Regions from separate parts of the Aquamicrobium sp. NLF2-7 genome, predicted to be linked through region 1. Evidence: riboswitches for the same ligand, from Rfam matches in the RefSeq annotation. Region 1 holds a riboswitch; the other holds the start of a gene.

What was found. A riboswitch is a leader RNA that binds a small molecule or an ion and turns the genes downstream of it on or off. The one in region 1 is predicted to bind cobalamin.
Region 2: linked by a shared signal. The riboswitch ahead of MIC97_RS09255 (TonB-dependent receptor) and the one ahead of MIC97_RS20025 (TonB-dependent receptor) in region 1 are both predicted to bind cobalamin.

The regions. Positions count from the first base shown of each region.
Region 1 is NZ_JAKSED010000003.1:327,332-336,881, reverse strand. Features, by position in the region: gene MIC97_RS20035 (ChuX/HutX family heme-like substrate-binding protein) at 1-91, shown strand, start outside; gene MIC97_RS20030 (ABC transporter ATP-binding protein/permease) at 130-1,899, opposite strand; gene MIC97_RS20025 (TonB-dependent receptor) at 1,979-4,309, opposite strand; cobalamin riboswitch at 4,405-4,601, opposite strand; gene MIC97_RS20020 (enoyl-CoA hydratase-related protein) at 4,932-5,669, opposite strand; gene MIC97_RS20015 (acetate--CoA ligase family protein) at 5,722-7,857, opposite strand; gene MIC97_RS20010 (enoyl-CoA hydratase/isomerase family protein) at 7,886-8,623, opposite strand; gene MIC97_RS20005 (cysteine dioxygenase) at 8,658-9,242, opposite strand; gene MIC97_RS20000 (CoA transferase) at 9,266-9,550, opposite strand, start outside.
Region 2 is NZ_JAKSED010000001.1:1,855,716-1,865,265, reverse strand. Features, by position in the region: gene MIC97_RS09265 (iron ABC transporter permease) at 1-897, opposite strand, end outside; gene MIC97_RS09260 (ABC transporter substrate-binding protein) at 894-1,748, opposite strand; gene MIC97_RS09255 (TonB-dependent receptor) at 1,884-3,740, opposite strand; cobalamin riboswitch at 3,906-4,104, opposite strand; gene purE (5-(carboxyamino)imidazole ribonucleotide mutase) at 4,230-4,727, shown strand; gene MIC97_RS09245 (5-(carboxyamino)imidazole ribonucleotide synthase) at 4,724-5,800, shown strand; gene MIC97_RS09240 (tyrosine-protein phosphatase) at 5,940-6,437, shown strand; gene MIC97_RS09235 (GbsR/MarR family transcriptional regulator) at 6,575-7,147, shown strand; gene cydD (thiol reductant ABC exporter subunit CydD) at 7,144-8,940, shown strand; gene cydC (thiol reductant ABC exporter subunit CydC) at 8,937-9,550, shown strand, end outside.

The sequences.
Region 1 (9,550 bases):
AGAGCGCCGCCCCGGCAGCGCGCAGGCGCACTCCTGGCATGCCTTGCTGGACCGGATTTGCGGAAGAACGCCCGTGGCAGTCCCGGCCTGACCCGGTTCATCAGGACGACATTCCGCCGATAAAAAGCGCTATGCGTTTGCCTCCTGCAAGTGCGGGAGGCCGGACTGCGGGTCGGATTTCAGGCTGTGCAGGGAAAGGTCGACTTCGCTGACAGGCCTCAACCCCTCCGGCCGGCGATGCGAGATGACGATGAACCCGGTGTCTGCCAGCTTCCGGCTCAGGCGGAGGAAGATCTTTTCTTCCGCCGCCCGGTCCAGCGCGCTCGTCGCCTCGTCCATGATGACCCATTGCGGCCTGTGCAGGAAGAGCCGGGCCAGAACCAGCCTTTGAAGTTCGCCGCCTGAAAGCGTGGTCAGATCCTCGGGTCGCAGGGCCCGGATGATTTCAGGTTTCAGCCCGACATCCTCCAGTGCGGCGTCGATCTCCTGATCGCTGAAGGCCGAAACAGGCAGGGGATAGCAGACCGCTTCCACCGCATCGCCCAGCGGCAGATAGGGGTGCTGGGGAATGACGAAGAAGCCGGACGCCGGGAAGAGCACCTCACCGCGTCCATGTGGCCACAAACCGGCGATGGCCTTGCCCAGCGTTGTCTTTCCGACCCCGGAAGGCCCGCTCAGCCAGATGGATTCGCCCCGGTTGAGACGAAGTTCCGGCAGAGCCAGAAAGGGTTTCGTGCCGGGAGCGGCCAGTTCCAGCGCCTGCGCGCGAAAAGCTCCGTCGGGCGATGACCCTGCCGAAATGGCGGGTGCGACCGCTTGCGGAGGCCTGTCCAGAAATTCGATCAGCCCACCCAGACGCTTCGCGGCGGCGGCCAGTTCCGAAAGCGGACGATAGGAGAAGATGAACCATGACAGGGTCGTCACCACCTTCGCGAAGGCCGAGCTGATCTGCATCATGCCGCCGAAGGTGAGCGCCCCGGCGAAATAGGCCGGCATGGCAAGGAAGGTGGGGATGCGCAGCGCCGTGTAATAATAGGGATAGGTGAAGGAGCTCAGCCGCAGTTCCTGCCCGATGAGGCGCCGCCAGTTGGCCACGATCCTGCCAAACCGCCTGTCGAGTTCGCGACGTTCCGCAGCGGCGCCGTCGAGCTGCGCGATCTGATCGGCATTGCGGCGAACATGAACGAGCCCGAAGCGATAATCGGCTTCACGCTGCTGCTGCCTGAAATACAGCTCTTTGAGCGGCCGCCCGAGCAGATGGGTAATTGCGATGGCGATAATGACATAGGCAAAGGCGACCCAGACCATGTAGCGCGGCAGCGACCAGTCGATGCCGAGCACGCCAAGATCGAGCGCAAAACCGGAAAGCCCCCACAACACGCTCGCATAGGATATAAGCCCCACCATTCGGGTCACGATGTCGAGCGACAGGGGAACGAAGCCGGAAGCGGTGGTGCTGTCGGCGACATTTCCGGAGATGAAGATCCGGCTGTCTTCCGCGATACGCTGGTCGGGATTGTCCAGAAGGCCACCTTCGGTGAACTCCTGTATGCGGTGGTAGTGGCCCCCTTGCAGCCATTTGTCGAGCAGGCGCGCCGTCAGCGCCTCGCGCCAGCGTATTTCCAGCATCTTGCGGAAATAGATGGAACCGAGGTTCCTCGACGCCTCCGCCACCACGATGGCCGCGAAGATCCACGTCTGGTGCAGCGCTTCGGCCGCGTTCATCTGCTGGAGCGCGTCATAGAAATCCTTGGTCCAGTCGATGACCCGCAGGGCAACGACGATGGAAGCCAGTTCCAGAACAAGAACCAGACCATAGATCAGCAGCGTAATCCTGCCGCCCCTGCCGCTGGTACACAGCTTCAGGATCCGCGAGACATGGCGCAGTATCTCAATCATCGTCAGGTTCCGTTCTCGACACGACCATCGGACAGAGCAGACAAGCCGTCACGCGTGACGGCTTGTCTGCTGCTGTTTGCTAGAAACGCAGCGTGGCTCCCAGCTTGAAGGTGCGCCCCGGCGCAACCTGCGCTTCAAGCGGGCGCGCTCCCGCCGTGGCCGCGGAGGCAGGGGTGACATCGTAACCGTAGAGGCTGTTTCGGAAGTAGCGTGTGTCGAACATGTTCTGGATGCCCGCGTTGAGCTCCAGATTGTTGCGCGGCTTCCAGTTCAGATAGGCATCGAACACCGCATAGCCACCCGGCAGGAAGGCGTTCGGGCTGGCGCGGCGGGTCACCGCTGCGCCAAAGGTGCCCAGAACCTCCGCTTCCAGATTCCAGTCGGCGATGAAATGGCGCAGGCCAAGCACCGCCGTCAGCGGCACGGCTCCGTCGAAGGGCGTCTTCTTTCCGCCCGCCACTCTTTGCGTGCCATGCTGGTAGGAGATCGCCGCAGATGCCCACCAGTCGGCCTGGAACTCATATTCGCCGGCGATCTCGATGCCCCACAGTCTGACGTCCTCGACATTGTCATAGGTCCAGACATTGGGCCGCGTGGGATCGAGATTCATCGGCCCGCGAATGAAGTCCTGATAATCGGCATAGAAGATACCGGCGCTGAAGCTTCCGCGATCAAGCAGCCCTCTGAGGCCGATCTCGTAGTTCCTGACCGATTCCGGCTTCAGACCGGGATTGGGCAGAACGATGCCATTGATGAACGGGTCTCTGGCCGAAACGAACATCTGCTGCGACGTCGGCATCTTGAAGCCTTCGCCATAGGAGGCATAGGCTGAATAGCTGTCGTCCAGCTCGTAGATCAGGCCGAGCTTCTTGATGAGCCTGGTGTTGCTCGTCACCTCGGGCTCGTTGCCGGGAAGCGGCTTGTATCCCGTGTCCCCGGTGGGATCGATCCTGTAGGTCGCAAAGCGAACGCCGGGCGTGATCCTGAGCCGCCCGTCCAGCAATTCCATCTCATCCTGGATGTAGAAGTCCGCGCGGCGGGTCTTCACTTCGGGGAAGTTGTAGCCCTGATTGGTCTGGATCGTCGTCACGCCGGTGTCGGATCGGTGGACGATATTATAGCCGTCATAGGAGGAATCCGTCAGATCGCCGTCGAAACCGTAGATCAGCTTGTGGGCGATGCCGCCGGTGGCGAAACGGCTGGTCAGCTGCACATCCGCCTCAAGGAAGGTTTCGCCATAATTGCGCACCGGCGTGTAGGTGTCCGTACGCGTGGCGAAGATGCGTGTCTGCGTGCCCGACGTGTCGCGCTTCTGGGGTGAATAGGACAGCTGCCACTTGATTTCGTCGAGCAGCGGCGTGTTGAGCGTCCATTTGTGCTCCAGCGCCAGACGCGTCCTCTGCATGTCCAGCTCGCGCGGATAGCTGGCGCTGGCATAGCCGCTGGAGCCGGCAAAAGCGTCCCACACCTGATCCACTTCGGTATGGCGCCTGAAGAACTCCCCGGTCAACCTGAACTCGTGATCTTCGGGGGTCCAGACCAGCTTGCCGAGCGCGTTCCATGCGTAGGCGTCGGCATCGAACAGCTTGTCACAGCCGAAAGAGGCCGGACGCGGACATCCCCAGATGCCGCCGTCGGCGCGCGCATTCCTGAGCCGTGGCTCATGGGCGGACAGGTGGCCGAAACTCGCCAGCATCTGGAAATCGCCCTGCGAGGCCGCCGCCGTGAACTGCTTGCGGAAGCTGCCGTCGAAGCTGTCATAGGCGCTCTTGATTTCACCCGCCCATGGCTTGTCGGAACCATCCAGCAAATCCTGCGGATCGCGGGTGCGAAACGAAACGACGCCGCCCAGTGCATCCGCCCCCCAAAGCACGGAAGACGGACCGCGAACGATTTCGACCGCCTTCATGTTGAAGGGATCGGCGAAATCGCGGCTGCCGTAGATCGTCTGCTCCTGAACCCGCGCGCCATCGACAAGGATCTGCACCCGGTTGCCGCCGACGCCCCGGATGCTGAACGAACCGAGCTGGCCATAGGGATTGTTGAGAGAGGTTTCGCGGTCGACGCTCAGACCGGGAAGATAACGCACCATGTCGTCGATATCGCGAACGGCCCTGCTGTCGAGTTGTTCGCCGGTCAGGATGGTGACGTTCTGCGCGACATTGAACAGTTCGTTCGGGCCGCGCTGGGCAGTGACGGTTATGCGCTCCAGAAGAATGGTTTCTTCAGGCGTCAAAAGAGGAGCCCGCGCCCCTTCAATGTCCTCCGTGCTCTGCTCGGCTCTCGTTTGCCCGAAAGCATTTCCCGGACCTGCCAGAGCGATCGCCGCCACCCCAAGGCCAAGCCATGCGATAAAGCCCGGCCTGCGGCGACCCGTATTGTTTGTGGTAGAATATGTGAAGACAGCCATTGCTCCCCCTCTCTTTAACAACGGGGTTCGCAAGACGGATGCCGCGTCCGGTTTCCTCTACCGAATGCCGCACATTCCAGTGGTCCACCCCGCCCACCGAACTTCCATGGTCAGGCAGGTCTCCTGGCTCACAGGTCATCATGCACCGGCTGTCTTCCCGGCAAAGCCAGTGACAATGAGCGACGGCGCACTCTCTGCTTACAGTTGCGGGGCAGCCCCGGATTTTCACCGGATTCCCTCTTAGCTTTCGCTCTCCGGAGACAACGAAAGAACCATAACCGCGCTCCCGATAACATGGACGCCCGGCAAGTCAATTGCCGCCGGACAGTTAAAGCATGCCGCTCGAAAGAGGGAACCGGATTCGAGGCAATAACATTCGTGAAAACAATGACTTAAAGCGGAATGAGCAAATCCGAAAGATCGCGACACGCTTCAGGTCCGGTCGCCTGCGCCAAACCTCTCCGCAACGATGCGCCGGCGGCCGTGCGGGGAGGTTCAGATGGCTGCGGCAGCCGCCGGCAAGATGCCCTGTGACAGACACAGCAATTGCGTCGGCCGGCGCGGACACGGCCCCACAGGCAGTCCATGGGCCTGAAGGCGGTCGGCACATGGCGGATCGGTTCTATCTGCCGTTGAACACCGGCTTGCGCTTTTCCCGGAACGCTGCAACGCCTTCCTTCAGGTCTGCGCTGGTGCGGACGACGGCAAGGTCGCGCTGGGCACGCGCAAGCTTTTCCGAAGGTGTCTGGATAAGCGTATGATCGACGACGAAGCGCTTCAGCGTCTTCAGCACCAGCGGCGCCATATCTTCCATCTCGCGCGCCATCGCCAGCGCGGCCTCCAGATGCGTGCCGTCTTCCACCACTTCGTTGGCAAGCCCGATCTCGCAGGCGCGGCGGCCGGAAACGGTTCGGCCAAGCAGCATGATCTCCATGGCCATCTTATGCGGTATGCGCCCTGCCAGCGTGGCAATCATGCCGCCTGTCAGCCCGACCTTGCCTTCCGGATAGGAAAAACGGGTGTTCTCGGTCACCACGCACAGATCCGCCATTGCGGCCATCACCAGCGCCCCGCCGACGCACCAGCCATGGACAGCGCATATGACCGGCTTTTCCGTGACGATGCCGATCGTTGGTATGCAGCGCCAGAGTTCGGGAATGTCCGAGACATCGGCGCCGGAAGAAAACGCCTTTTCCCCTGCGCCCGTGATGATCGCGACGCGCTGATCTGAGCTGTCAAATTCGGCAAAGCGCCGCTGCATCTCATTCGCCACCTCGGCATTGATGGCATTCATCTTCTCCGGGCGATTGATGGTGAAGATGGTCGTCCTGCCATCCTGTCTTACGTCCAGTGCTGACATTAAGTCCTCCAGTGCTGTGCATGTCCGTCCGGGCCGCTCCGGCCGCCGGATATCAGTTGTCGTCGAGCAGAATGCGGGCGTCGACGGCCACGCAACCCTTTCCGGCCTCTGCAACAAGAAGCGGATTCACGTCGAGTTCGCAGAAGCGGGGGCCGATGTCCGATACGATCCAGCTGATCCGCGACACGGCCTGGGCAGCGGCATCGATGTCGAGTTTCGCGCTGCCCCTGAAGCCCTGCATCAGCTTTGCGATCTGCAGGCTTTCGATCATCGATCGTGCCTTCCTCTCGCAGACAGGGGCCATCGCCACCGCCACATCCCTGAGCAGCTCGACCAGAACGCCGCCGGCGCCGACGATGATCATCGGGCCAAACTGCGGATCGTTGCGGGCGCCCACCAGCAGTTCGACCTTGCCGGTGCGCATTTCCTGAACGAGAAAACCCTCGATACGCGCATCGGGAAGCTTCTGCGCGATGGATGCGCCCATCTGCGTTACGGCCCGCGCGACATCGTCCGGCGTTTCGAGGCCGAGCACGACACCGCCGACGTCCGATTTATGCACGATGTCAGGAGAGACCACTTTCACCACGAAGGGGCCGTCCAGCAGCGCCGCCGCTTCGCTCGCCTGCTCGCGAGTGCCGACGATCTGGCCGCGATTGACGGGCACGCCGTTTTCGCCGAGGAACGCTTTTGCCTCTGCCTCACCGACACTTCCGGACAAGCCTTCGGGCAGGCTTACCGGCCCCATGGCTGCCGGGCGCGCCGGCGCCGTGGCAGGCTTCGTATCCGCAAGCCGGCCCCAGGCTTCGGTCGCGCGGATCGCGTCATCGAGACTGTCCGTGTAGATGATCTTCTGCGAGCGAAGGAACGATCTGGCCGCATCGGCCGACTGCCCCTGCTGAAGCACGATGATATGCGGCTTCACATGGCCCTCGTCCCGGGCCGCGACGGTGGCCTCATCAAACCTGCGGCACAGAAGCTCGACATCCGGGGCCGTGGTGATCGCCGACAAGATGAGATCGCTGCCGGTGTCGGTAATGATCGGCTTGAGCGTCGATGCCCCGACAACCAGCGAGCCACCCTGCTTTGCGGAGCCGAGATCGACGGGATTGGAGCCCGCGACATTGGCGGGATAGATTTCGGACAGTTCACGGGCCGTCTCGGCGCTGAATTGCGCCAGCGCTATGCCGTGATCGGTGAGGCGGTCGGCCGTAACGGCACCACCGCCACCGGAAGTCGTGACAATGGCCACGCGCTTCGGCCGGGCCTGCGGGAAGCGTGCCAGCGATGCAGCCAGCAGCACCATTGCATCCGGGTCGTCCATCGTCAGCACGCCGCAATCACGGCAGGCGGCCTCGAAGGCCTGATAGCTGCCGGCCAGACTGGCGGTGTGCGAGAAGGCCGCGGCTGCGCCGAAGGCCGTGCGGCCGGCCTTGACGGCGAGCCATGGCTTGCCGGCGGCATGGGCGCGCCGGGCCGTCTCGATGAAGCGCGCCGGATCCCTGATGCCTTCGATATAGCTGCATATGACGCGCGTGCGCTCGTCCTCGATCAGATAGTCGACGAAATCGCACATATCCATGTCGGCCTGATTGCCGATGGAGAAACAGTGCGAAAAGCCCAGCCCACGGGCCATGGCCTTGTCGAATATGGTGGCCATCAAGGCACCGCTCTGGCTCACCAGACCGATGTCGCCCTTCGGCATTTCATCCACGAACAGGGCTGGCGAAGCGCACAGGACGAGATCGTTCGCCGGGCTGATGATGCCAAGGCAGTTGGGACCGATGATGCGCATGTTGTGGCGGTTGGCCGCCGCGACGACCTGACGCTCCAGTTCCGCGCCTTCCGGGCCCGCATCGGAAAACTTGGCGGTGATGACGATCGCCGCCCGCGTGCCGGCCGCACCACAGGCCTCCACCGCATCCTTGACGGCATCCCGCGGCACCGCCATCACGGCCATATCCGGCGGGGTTGGCGTATCCGCGATGGAGGGATAGCACCTGATGCCAAGCAACTGCTCCCGCTTCGGGTTTATCGGATAGATGGCGCCCGAAAAGCGATGGTGGACCAGATTCTTGTAGATGCGGCCACCGAATTTGGTCAGGTCTTCCGAGGCACCGATGACGGCGACTGATCGCGGCGCGAGTATTCCCCGTGGCTGCGCTGCGCCACCAGAAAGCGTAGTCATCCTGTTTGCTCCGTATGCTTGGCTTGTTTCAATGAGCGGACGAAGGCCGTGCGGACTTATCCTGCATGTGTCTGCGTTTCATGGCTGCGCGATAGTCGCGGATACGCTGCGCCAGACCGGGCCGCACCGCGGAGCGCACCAGCGCCGCCAGATCCCGGTCGAGAAGGGCCGGGTCATCGCCTGCCGCACAGCGAATTGCGGCGAAGGTTTGGGGATCGAGCCGGACAGCGGCGGCCGTGGCCTTCTCCACCATCATTTCCAGCCCGGTTTCCGTCACGTGGCCGGTCGCAAGCCCGGTTTCCAGCGCCTTCTCTGCATCGACAGTCTCACCGGAGGCAATGATTGAAAGTGCTTCGTCTTCCCCGATCCGCGCCGCCAGCCGGCGGGTTCCCAGAACGAGCCCGAAGGCAGCCCCCGGAAAGCTGAAGGACGCATCGGGAAGCGCAAGCCGCGTGGAACAGGCGGCGAAAAGATCCGCTCCGGCGCCAAAGCAGCGGCCTCCGGCGATTGCCAGCGTGGCGAAGGGCGCCGACCACAGGCGCGCCAGAAGCTGCTCGATCCTGATGAAGCGCATCAGCAGGTCAGCATCGGGCGCCTCCTCGATGCCGGCAAGATCAAAGCCGGTGCAGAAGTTGCGCCCTTCCCCTTCGATGACCAGCATTCTCGTTCCGTTGCCGAGGGCCTCATCAAGCCCGCGATGCAGAGCTTCGACAAGATCATGCGACAGGGCATTGCCCTGTTCCGGCCGCGAAAGCGTCAGCGTCATGCGGACATCTGCTTTGTGGATGGTCAGTGGCATTTCAGGCCTGAGTGCCCCAGATGTTTGGCATGACCGAGTTGGAATAGCCTGAGATGAACGACTTCATGCCGCCTTCGGGCGGAAACACATTGCGCTCGATCGCTCCGATATCGCCGCCATAGACATGAATGCTGATCGAGACGCGATCGTCGCACGCATTCCAGACCTTGTGGATGTCGCCGACATCGGGCGACACCATCACGACCTGACCGGGGTCAAGACGTTCGGTTTCACCAGCCACCGGCTTGCCATCCTGCATCTCGTAAGCTTCCGAGATTTCCGCTCCCCGCAGCATTCCCACCAGCCCCCAGGTCGTGTGGTTGTGGATGGGCGTCTGCTGCCCCGGTCCCCAGACAAAGCTGACCACGCAGAAGCGGTCCTGCGGATCGCAGTAAAGCAGGTGCTGCTGGTAGCGGTCCGGATTGGCCGCGGCCCATTCTTCCGGGAGCCAGTCATCATGCGCCACCAGCGCTTCCAGATAGGTCTTGCCCCTTTCCAGAAGGACAGGCTCGTTGCCATCGGCCTCTTCAACCAGCCTGCTCATCTGGGAGAGGAATGTCCGAAGCCTTTTGGTGTTGGTCGTCATCTTGTTCTCCTCACGAACTCGTTTCATATCGCCGGGGTCAGCAGGGACCGGCGAATGCTTTCCCCGTGCTCATCGAGAGCAGGAGGCGCCTTGTAAATGGGCGGCGACTGACCATCGATCCTCACCGGGCTTGCAAAGGTGCGTGTATGCACACCATTTGGCAGAGCCATTTCCCGGACCCATCCCATGTGCTCGACCTGAATGTCCGACAGGGCCTGGGAATAGCTGTTGATGGAACTGCACGGCACCCCTGCACGCCTCAGATCTTCCAGCAGTTCGGCAACTGTACGGCGCGCGAACTCGCCGTT
Region 2 (9,550 bases), on a different contig from region 1:
GCGCACCAGTATGTCGGCGCCGAGCACCATGGATGCACCGCCGAGCGCACTGGCCGGCAGCAGGCGCGACGGCCGCGCCCCCACCAGCGGGCGCAGGATGTGCGGCACCACCAGCCCGACGAAGCCGATGGCACCGGCCACGGCCGTCGCTGCGCCGACGCTGGCGGCCGTGCCGAACACGGCCAGCAATTGCACGCGGCGCAATTCGATGCCCATCGAGGCAGCCGTTTCGGAGCCGAGGGTGAGCGCATCGAGTGCGCGCCCCAGCGAGCCCAGCATGATCCAGCCGATCAGCATGAAGGGCGCGGAGAGCCACATATGCGTCATTGAGCGGTCGGTGAGTGAGCCCAGCATCCAGAACATGATCTCAAGGGCCGCGAACGGATTGGGCGACAGGTTGAGCGCCAGCGAGGTCATGGCCCCGGCGAAGCTGGTGACGGCAATACCGGCGAGAATGACGATGAGGGCCGACCCCCGCGCACCGGCAAGGGCCTGCACGATCAGAACGGCTGCTACCGCGCCGGCAAGGGCGGCAAGCGGCAGAGCGAGCAGGAAGGCGGCGGACAGGCCGGTATAGATGGCAAGAACGGCACCCAGCGAGGCGGAGGCGCTGATGCCGAGCAGACCGGGTTCTGCCAGAGGATTGCGCAGATAGCCTTGCAGGACAGCGCCGGAGAGGCCGAGCGTCGCGCCGATCATCAGCCCGAGAATGGCGCGCGGCAGCCTGATCTCGCGCATGATGAGGGCAACGCCATCGGCTTTGCCGGAGAACAGAGCCGCCATGCTGTCGCCAAAGCCGATGGCCGCCGGGCCGACCGTCAGCGACAACAGGAACAGCACCAGCGTGAGTGCGGCAAGCAGCGCGATCAGGAAATGGTAACGGCGATCGGCGTTCATGGCTGGCTCTGTTCCCTCGCCGCATCCTGCAGCATGAAGGCGGCATCAAGGGTGAAGGGCGCCCCGCAGATCATTTTCGCGACCGGCAGATCCACGACCTTCTGCCCTGCGAGGGCGCGGAAAGCCGGGTGGACGAGGTTTTCCTGCGCCAGCGCCGGTGTGCCGTAATCGCTGCTGGAACGGCCGATCAGATCGGGTTTTGCCATGATGAGCTGCTCCAGCGGCAGGCGCGCCGAGCCGGCGATTCCTAGCCTTTCGGCGATGTTGACCAACCCCGCCGCGGTGAAGATCTCGTTGGCCAGTGTGCCGCTGCCCGCCGTGTAGCTGTTTGGCTCGTACAGCGCGATGGTTTGGCCGGATTGCGGGCCGGAGGCGAGACGCGCAAGACCGGCGTCCACCTCGGCGATCAGTTCGGCGGCGCGCTGCTGGCGATGGAGGAGCTCACCGATGCGGGCGATATGGTTACGGACATCGTCAAAGGAGGTTGCCGGGGCGAATTCCTCAACCCTGAATCCCAGACGGCGCAGCAACCCGACGGTGGCGCGCGAGGAGAACGTGCCGGCGAGAACGAGGTCGGCTTCCATGAGGAAGATTTCCTCGGCAAGCGCGTGATTGATCACGAAGGCTTCCGCCTGCCGCGCCATCGCCGAGCTGCGCGGGTCGCTGGCCAGCACGGAGACGGAATGAAGCTGCCCCTCGCCGGCAATCAGCATGGCAAGCTGGTCGGTACACAGGTTCATGGAAACGACGCGGTGGGGCGCGGTATCCTGCGCAAGGGTCGGCATCACCGAAAGACCCACGGCAAATGCCGTCAGCAGATTTGCGCGCCATGCCGCAAAAATGGCGCGCAAAGGGGAATGCTTTCGGCGGTTGCCTCCGGGCACTAGAGCATTTCCGGTGAAAAAGGGATCACTTCCAATACTCTATCTCCATGTTTCCACGCAGTTCCGGACGCAAAACCGCTGCGCACTTTTGCTGGAACTGCTTTAGAACTTCGCCTTGATTCCCGCGAAGGCAGCGATACCGGGTGTGCCGTAGTCTTTCACGGTCTGGTAGTTCTCGTTGAGCAGGTTTTCACCCCGAAGATAGATCTGCGTGGACTCCGTGAGCTGGTAGGCGACTTTGGCGTTGAGCAGCACATAATCATCCAGCTTTGCGCCGCCGTCCACGACATCCGCGACGAATTTCACGTCTGCGCCAATGGTCCATTTTTCGGTGGGCCGTGCTTCGGCCGAAAGGACAACGGCATGTCGCGGAATACGGACGTTGCGGGTGCCGTCCGCCTTGCGGGAATCCGTATAGGTGTAGGAGCCGCCGAGGTCGAGCCAGCCGGTGGCGGCGTAGGTGAAGGAAGCTTCGACACCTTTCGAGCGCGTGGTGCCGGGTGTCTGGTCGTAGTAGCCGCCCCACGGATAGCTGAAATCGTTTATCCAGTCGATCTTGTCGTCCACCCTGATGTGGAAGTAGGTGACATCGGCCGTCAGCGCCCCGCCCAGCAACTGCTGCTCCACACCGATGTCGAAGCTGCGGCTCGTCTCGGGCTGAAGGTTCGGGTTGCCGACGCTGGAGGGGGCGTAAAGCTGGTAGAGGCTTGGAGCCAGAAAACCTGTTCCATAAGATGAATGAAGGCGGGTTCCTGTGATGGCAAACAGGTAGGACGCCGTGCCGCGATAGGTGGTGTGTCCGCCGAATTCGGAATGCTCGTCATGGCGAAGCCCAGCGGTGAGCACCAGATCATTCACCGGTTCGAGGACCGCCTGAGCCCACGCGCCGGTGAGGTCGAACTTGCCCAGCGGGCTGCCGCCGCCGGCATCGTCGGCTTCCTGTTTTTCATGGTCGAGGCCATATTGCAGGAGAACTCGTTCCGTCGCCTCGAACGACCCCTGATAGTCGATCTTCTGCCGCGTGCCGATGAAGAGGCTGGGAGACCCGTCCCACACGCTTTCACGGTCCGATTTGAAACCTTGAGCGGAGACGGTGTTCTTCAGCCTGCCGTCCATGAGATCGAAATTGAGGCCGAACCGGCCTCCGGTCATCCTCGCCCGCTCATAGCTGTCGGGATCGTCGGGGCCGTTGCCATCGAACTCGGCCTTGGAATTGAGATGCAGGACCGAGCCAAAGACCGAAAAGGCTTCGTTGATCCTGTGTTCGGCGGTTAGGTCGATATTCAGACTGTCGAGCCCATCCCGCTCCCGGCCGTCTGCCCGGGCCGAGATGCCGTCGGTGTGCAGTCCCGAGATGTTGCCCGCGAATCCCGATCCTTCGTTCGCAGCGGTAAATCCGTAGCGGCCGCGCACGGTGCCGAAGGAACCGCCCTCGGCCTCGACCGTATGGTGAATGCCGCTGTCCGGTTGGCCGAGTGTCGAGATGTTCACCAGACCGGCTATGGCACTGGAACCGTAGAGGGTGCTCTGGGAGCCCTTCAGAACGTCCACATTGCTGATGCCGCCGGTGAGAAGATACTGGTAATGCGTCAGCACCTGTGTGCCGGTTGGATCGGAAATGTCGATGCCATTGTAGAGCGTCTTGACGTAGCCGGAGCCAAGCCCGCGCACGAAAAGGCCGGTTGTGCCGCCGAGGCCGCCATTTCTGGCAACCGAAACGCCGGGCAGCAGGTTCAGATAGTCGCTGAGGACCGGACGGGATTTCGCCCCGATTTCCGCCTGCGTGATCTGCTCCACCTTCGAGCCGACCTTGTTCTTTTGGGTCGGGGTGCGGTTGGCGGTTACCGAGATTGTCTTCAGCTCGATGACATCGGTGGCCTGCGGGCTTTCATCCTGCGCCCGGACGGTACCGGTAAGCGTCAGCGAGCAGATGCCGGCCGCCAGAATCGTTGTTCTCATCGTCATTTCCCCCTGCCGGGCACGGGTGCGCCCGGAAAAACAGCCTTTCACCGGGAACTGGCAGGCAGGGGAGGTGCAGTCTGCACCCCCGGCCGTACCGGCACGCGGCAACACGTTTCGTGTCACCGCTGCGGACGGCCGCGCCCGATCTCACCCCGAGATCAGACATGGGTGACCGGAACCGGCAGGTCTCCTGACTTCCGCGTCATTGCCTCCCGCCGCCTTCCCGGACCGTTAAGATCCAGTGGCATATCGGGGGAGGCTCGGCGGCTACAGTTGCGGGGGCAGTCGCGGCTTTGCCGGCAATGCGGCAGACCGTGTTCCCTTTTCATCCGTAATCGGAACCAGTTCCGGTTGCGACGCTAAGCATCGCTGGCACGGCGTGTCAATTCCGACAGTACGGGATCAGGAATGCCCGCCGCACTTCTCGTCCTTGCGGGGTGGCGAAAATTCCGCTACGTCGCCGCTTTAGCTGACGGGAGCAGGCCATTGACCGACCGACAAGCCGATGTCGCCATCATCATGGGCAGCCAGTCCGACTGGGCGACCATGCGCCACGCCGCCGAAACGCTCGCCGAGCTTGGTGTGTCCCACAAAAGCCTCATCGTTTCCGCGCATCGCACGCCGCAACGTCTCTATGATTTTGCCCACGGCGCGAAGGCTGCCGGCTACAAGGTTGTGGTGGCCGGCGCCGGCGGGGCCGCGCATCTGCCGGGCATGACGGCGGCGATGACGTCGCTGCCCGTGTTCGGCGTGCCGGTGGAATCGAAGGCGCTGTCGGGGCAGGATTCGCTGTTGTCGATCGTGCAGATGCCGGCCGGCATTCCGGTCGGCACTCTGGCCATCGGCAAGGCCGGCGCGGTCAATGCGGCACTTCTGGCCGCCGCCGTGCTGGCGCTCACCGACCATGCGCTGGCCGGGCGGCTGGAAGCCTGGCGCGCCGCGCAGACGGACAAGGTTGCCCTCGAGCCGAAGGACGACGCGTGATGCTGGCGTCCGGATCGACCATCGGCATCGTTGGCGGCGGCCAGCTTGGCCGCATGCTGGCCATGGCAGCCGCCCGCCTCGGCTACCGCATCGCCGTGCTGGAGCCGCAGGCCGATTGCCCGGCCGCGCAGGTGGCGAACCGGCAGATCGTGGCTGCCTATGACGATCCGGCCGGGCTGGCCGAACTGGCCGCAATCAGCGATGTCATAACCTATGAGTTCGAGAACGTGCCGGTGGAGGCCGCCGAGAGGCTCGCCGGGCGCGTGCCCGTTCTGCCGCCGCCGCGCGCGCTGGAGGTGTCGCAGGACCGGCTGAGCGAAAAGCAGTTCCTCAACGGCATCGGTATCGACACGGCCCCCTTCCTTGCCGTCGACAGCGACGCGGACCTTGCGTCCGCCCTGCACAGCTTCGGCGGCAACGGCGTGCTGAAGACGCGCCGCATGGGTTATGACGGCAAGGGCCAGCGCGTGTTTCGCCATATGGAAAGCGGCAGCTATTCCGGCGTCTTCGAGGCGATGGGGTCGGTGCCGCTGATCCTCGAAGGGCTCATTTCCTTCGGGTGCGAGATTTCGGTGATCGGTGCGCGGGGCGCGGACGGCAGGGTGGAGACCTATGCGCCGGCGCGCAACGTCCATCGCGACGGCATCCTGCACACCTCCACCGTGCCTGCCGCCGTTCCCGACATTACCGCCGACGTTGCGCGGGCGGCTGCCGCCTCGATACTCGAAGCGCTCGGCTATGTGGGCGTCATCGGCGTGGAGTTCTTCGTGCTGGACGACGGGTCGGTGCTGGTCAACGAGATCGCGCCGCGGGTGCACAATTCAGGCCACTGGACCGAAGCCGCCTGCGTCGTTTCGCAGTTCGAACAGCACATCAGGGCCATTGCCGGGTTGCCGCTGGGCGACACGCGCCATCACAGCGCCTGCGTGATGGAGAACCTGATCGGCGACGATGTCGCGCGCGTGCCTGAACTCGTGGCGGAACCGGACGTCCTTGTCCATCTCTATGGAAAGGCAGAGGCGCGTCCCGGCCGCAAGATGGGCCATTTCACCCGCCTGACCGGCCGCAACTGAGCCTGCGGCAATGGCCGTACGGCGTATTCTTGTTCCTGTCGCAATTCGCTGTCAGGGGTAGCCGGGATCAAAGGCGGGGAAGTCTGCATTGGGACGTATATGGGTATTCGCGGCCGTATTGCTCGGCGCCCCGCTGTTGATGGGCGCTCATATGGGCGTGCAGCAATTGCTCGGCAACTTCCATGAGGTGATACCGGGCGAATTCTACCGCTCCGGACAACCGGACGGGGACGACGTCGCGACCTATGCGGACCGCTACCAGATCCGCACCATCATCAACCTGCGCAACGAGACCCCTGATGCCGAAGCGCTGGCAGCGCGCGCGGCGGCGGAGGGCCACGGCATCAGGATCATCGATTTCCCGATGTCCTCGTCGAAGGGCCTGCCCGTCGAAAAGTCTGCCGAACTTGCCGCCCTGATGCGCGACGCGGAAAAGCCGCTTCTGGTGCATTGCGACCATGGTGCGAACCGCACCGGGCTGGCATCGGCCATCTACACGGGTGCGATCGCCGGCAAGGGCGAGATCGCGGCCGAGTTGCAGCTTTCGCCCTATTACGGCCATGTGCCGATCCGCGGGGTTGGGCGATACGAAATGTATCGCTCATGGGACCGGTTCGAGGAAACGATCGGCTTCTGACGCTGGTCGAAGCCAGCTTTCCCTCATGTTCGCACGGATTTTCTTTCGTACGTGTACGGGTGCGACATGGTGCCCAAGTGACTTCTGGCGTGGCGGGACGTACTGAATTTTCAGAAATTTCTGAAAATTGGTCCGCCATGAACCTTCCGCCACTCATACAGTCTTTCGTGCTGCACTTCGGCGAGATGGGCAGCCGCTGGGGCATCAACCGCACGGTCGGCCAGATCTACGCGCTGCTCTATGTGTCGCCGGAACCTCTCTGCGCAGATCAGATCGTGGACGGGCTCGGCATTTCGCGCTCCAACGTTTCCATGGGGCTGCGCGAGCTTCAGGCGTGGAATCTGGTGATGCTGCGCCACATTCCCGGCGACCGTCGCGATTTTTTCGCCGCACCCGATGACATCTGGCAGATCCTGCGCACGCTGGCGGAGGAGCGCAAGAAGCGCGAGGTCGATCCCACCCTTTCGGTGCTGCGCGAGCTTCTCATGCAGCAGCCCAGCAGCGAGGAGGAACGTTACGCACAGTCCCGCCTTATGGAGATGAACGGACTCATCGAACAGCTCACGAACTGGTATGATGACGTCAAACGACTCGATACGGAACGGCTGGCGACACTGCTCAGCCTCGGCTCAAAGGTGACGAGGCTGCTCGATGCGAAGGATCGCATCGTCTCGCTTGGCCGCAAACGCAGGGGGGACGGACAACCGTGAGTGCGCTCGACACGGCGATTGCCCGGCAACTGGCTGAGGAACCGGCCCTGCGAAGGCCGGCTGAAGCCGAAATCCCCCAAATTTCGGAGCAGGTTGCGGTCAGGACGAAGCGCCGGCGCCGCGTTTCAAAGCCGTCCGCCTCGCCGGGCAGACTGCCGATCTTTCTTCAGTCGGCGGCATCACTGATCTGGATCGGGCAGGCCGCTCTGCTGGCGCTGGCCATCGGCGACATCGCTGCCGGCACCGGCATGAACGCGGTGATCTGGCCGGCCGTCGGCGTCTTCCTGCTTGGCGTGGTGCGGGCGGGTATGGACCGGGCAGGATCGCGCCTTGCCTTCCTCGCCGCGCGGCGGGAGCTTTCCCGGCTGCGGGATCATGCCGTTTCGGTGCTCGCCACCCGCTCGCCGCTCGATGCGTCGCGCCCGTCATCCGGCTTCGTCGCCAGCACGATGGCCGAGCAGGCCGAGGCGGTGGTGCCCTATGTCGCGCGTTTCCAGCCGCTGCGCTGGCGCGCCGTGATCGTTCCGCTCGCCATCTTCGTTTGCGTTCTGCCGCTTTCCTGGGTGGCTGCCCTGATCATGCTGATCGCGCTGCCGCTGATCCCGATCTTCATGGCCCTGGTCGGCTGGCGGGCGAAGGAGGCGAGCGAGCGCCAGCTTGCCAAGATGGGCGATATGAACGCCTTCCTGCTCGACCGGCTGCGCGGCCTTGCCACGATCCGCAGCTTGGGCGCGGTCGACCGCACGGCGTTGCGCCTGCGCGAGGAAGCCGATCTCCTGCGCAGCCGCACCATGACGGTGTTGCGCATCGCTTTCCTGTCCTCGGCGGTGCTGGAGCTGTTTTCGGCGCTGGGCGTCGCCATGGTGGCCGTCTATGTCGGGTTCCATTTCCTCGGCCAGCTCTCGTTCGGGGCATGGGGCGGGCAACTGTCGCTGACTGAGGGCGTGTTCATCCTCATGCTCGCGCCGGCCTTCTTCGAGCCCATGCGCGACCTGTCCGCCGTCTGGCACGACCGTGCCGCCGGTGTGGCGGCTCTGGAAGCCCTGCAAAAAGTGGCGGCAGCCGGTGAGCCTATCGTTGCCGCCGAGCGGACCGGCACGGCGAAAGCCGATGGCGCCGCTGTGGGCATCGCCATCGACGATCTCCATTTCAGCCATGCCGGACAGGATTGCCCGGAGCATGGTCTTCAGGTCTTCGATGGCCTGTCGCTGGGTATTGCGCCGGGCGAGCGCGTGGCCGTCATGGCGCCGAGCGGTGGCGGCAAGTCCACCCTGCTGGCGCTGATCGCCGGGCTTGCGGTGCCGGAAGCGGGCACCATCCGCATCGGCGGGGAGACCTTGAGGCCGCAGACGGCGGCGCGGCTGCGGGCGGGCATGGCGTGGGTCGGCCAGTCGCCGCATATCTTTGCGGGAACGCTTGCGGGCAATGTCACGCTTGGCCGTCCGGGTCTGGACGCCGCGGTCGACGCCGCGCTCGATGCCGCACGTCTCGGTGACGTGGCACGGGACCGCAGGTCCGTGCTTCTGGGCGAGGGCGGGGCCGGGCTTTCCGGCGGCGAGGCGCTGCGCCTTGCCATTGCGCGTGCGGCCGCAACACCCGGCGTCGGGCTCGTGCTGGCCGATGAGCCGACCGCACACCTCGACCGCCGCACGGCCGGCGAGATCACCGATATGCTGCTGGACATCGCCGAAGGGCGCACGCTTATCGTCGCCACCCATGATCCGGTTCTGGCGGCCCGAATGGATCGTATCGTCACGCTTGGTGACGCAGCCGGGAAAGGGGAGCGGACATGAGCGCTTTGCGGCATCTGCGCGCTGTCGCCGCGCTGTTCTGGTCCGGCAACCGGCCGATGCTGGCAGCCGGTGCGCTGCTGGCGCTGTGCACCGCGCTGGCGGGCATTGCGCTGCTCGGCCTGTCCGGCTGGTTCATTACGGCCACCGCGATTGCCGGGGCCTCCGTGGCGACCGCGCTTGCCTTCGACGTGTTCGCGCCCGCCGCCGGCATTCGCTTCCTGGCGCTTGCCCGCACCTTTTCCCGCTACGGCGAACGACTGGTCACGCATGATGCGACATTGAAGGTGCTGGCGCGCCTGCGCGAGCGGGTGTTCCGCGGCTTCGCCACCGACATGCAGGCGCGCAGCCTCGCGGCCCGTCCGTCGCGGCTGCTGTTCAGGCTCACCGTCGACATCGATGCGCTGGATTCGCTTTATTTGCGCGTTGTGGTGCCGCTGGTGGCGGCGCTTGGTTCGGCGCTGGTGAAGGCTGCCGTGCTCGGGGTCATCGCGCCGGTTCTGGGCATTGGCATCGGTCTCCTGCTCTTTTCGTGCGGGCTCGCCATTCCGGCGGTTGCCGCCGCATGTTCGCAAAAACCGGCGCGGCGGCGCGCCCATGCGCTGGAAGTGCT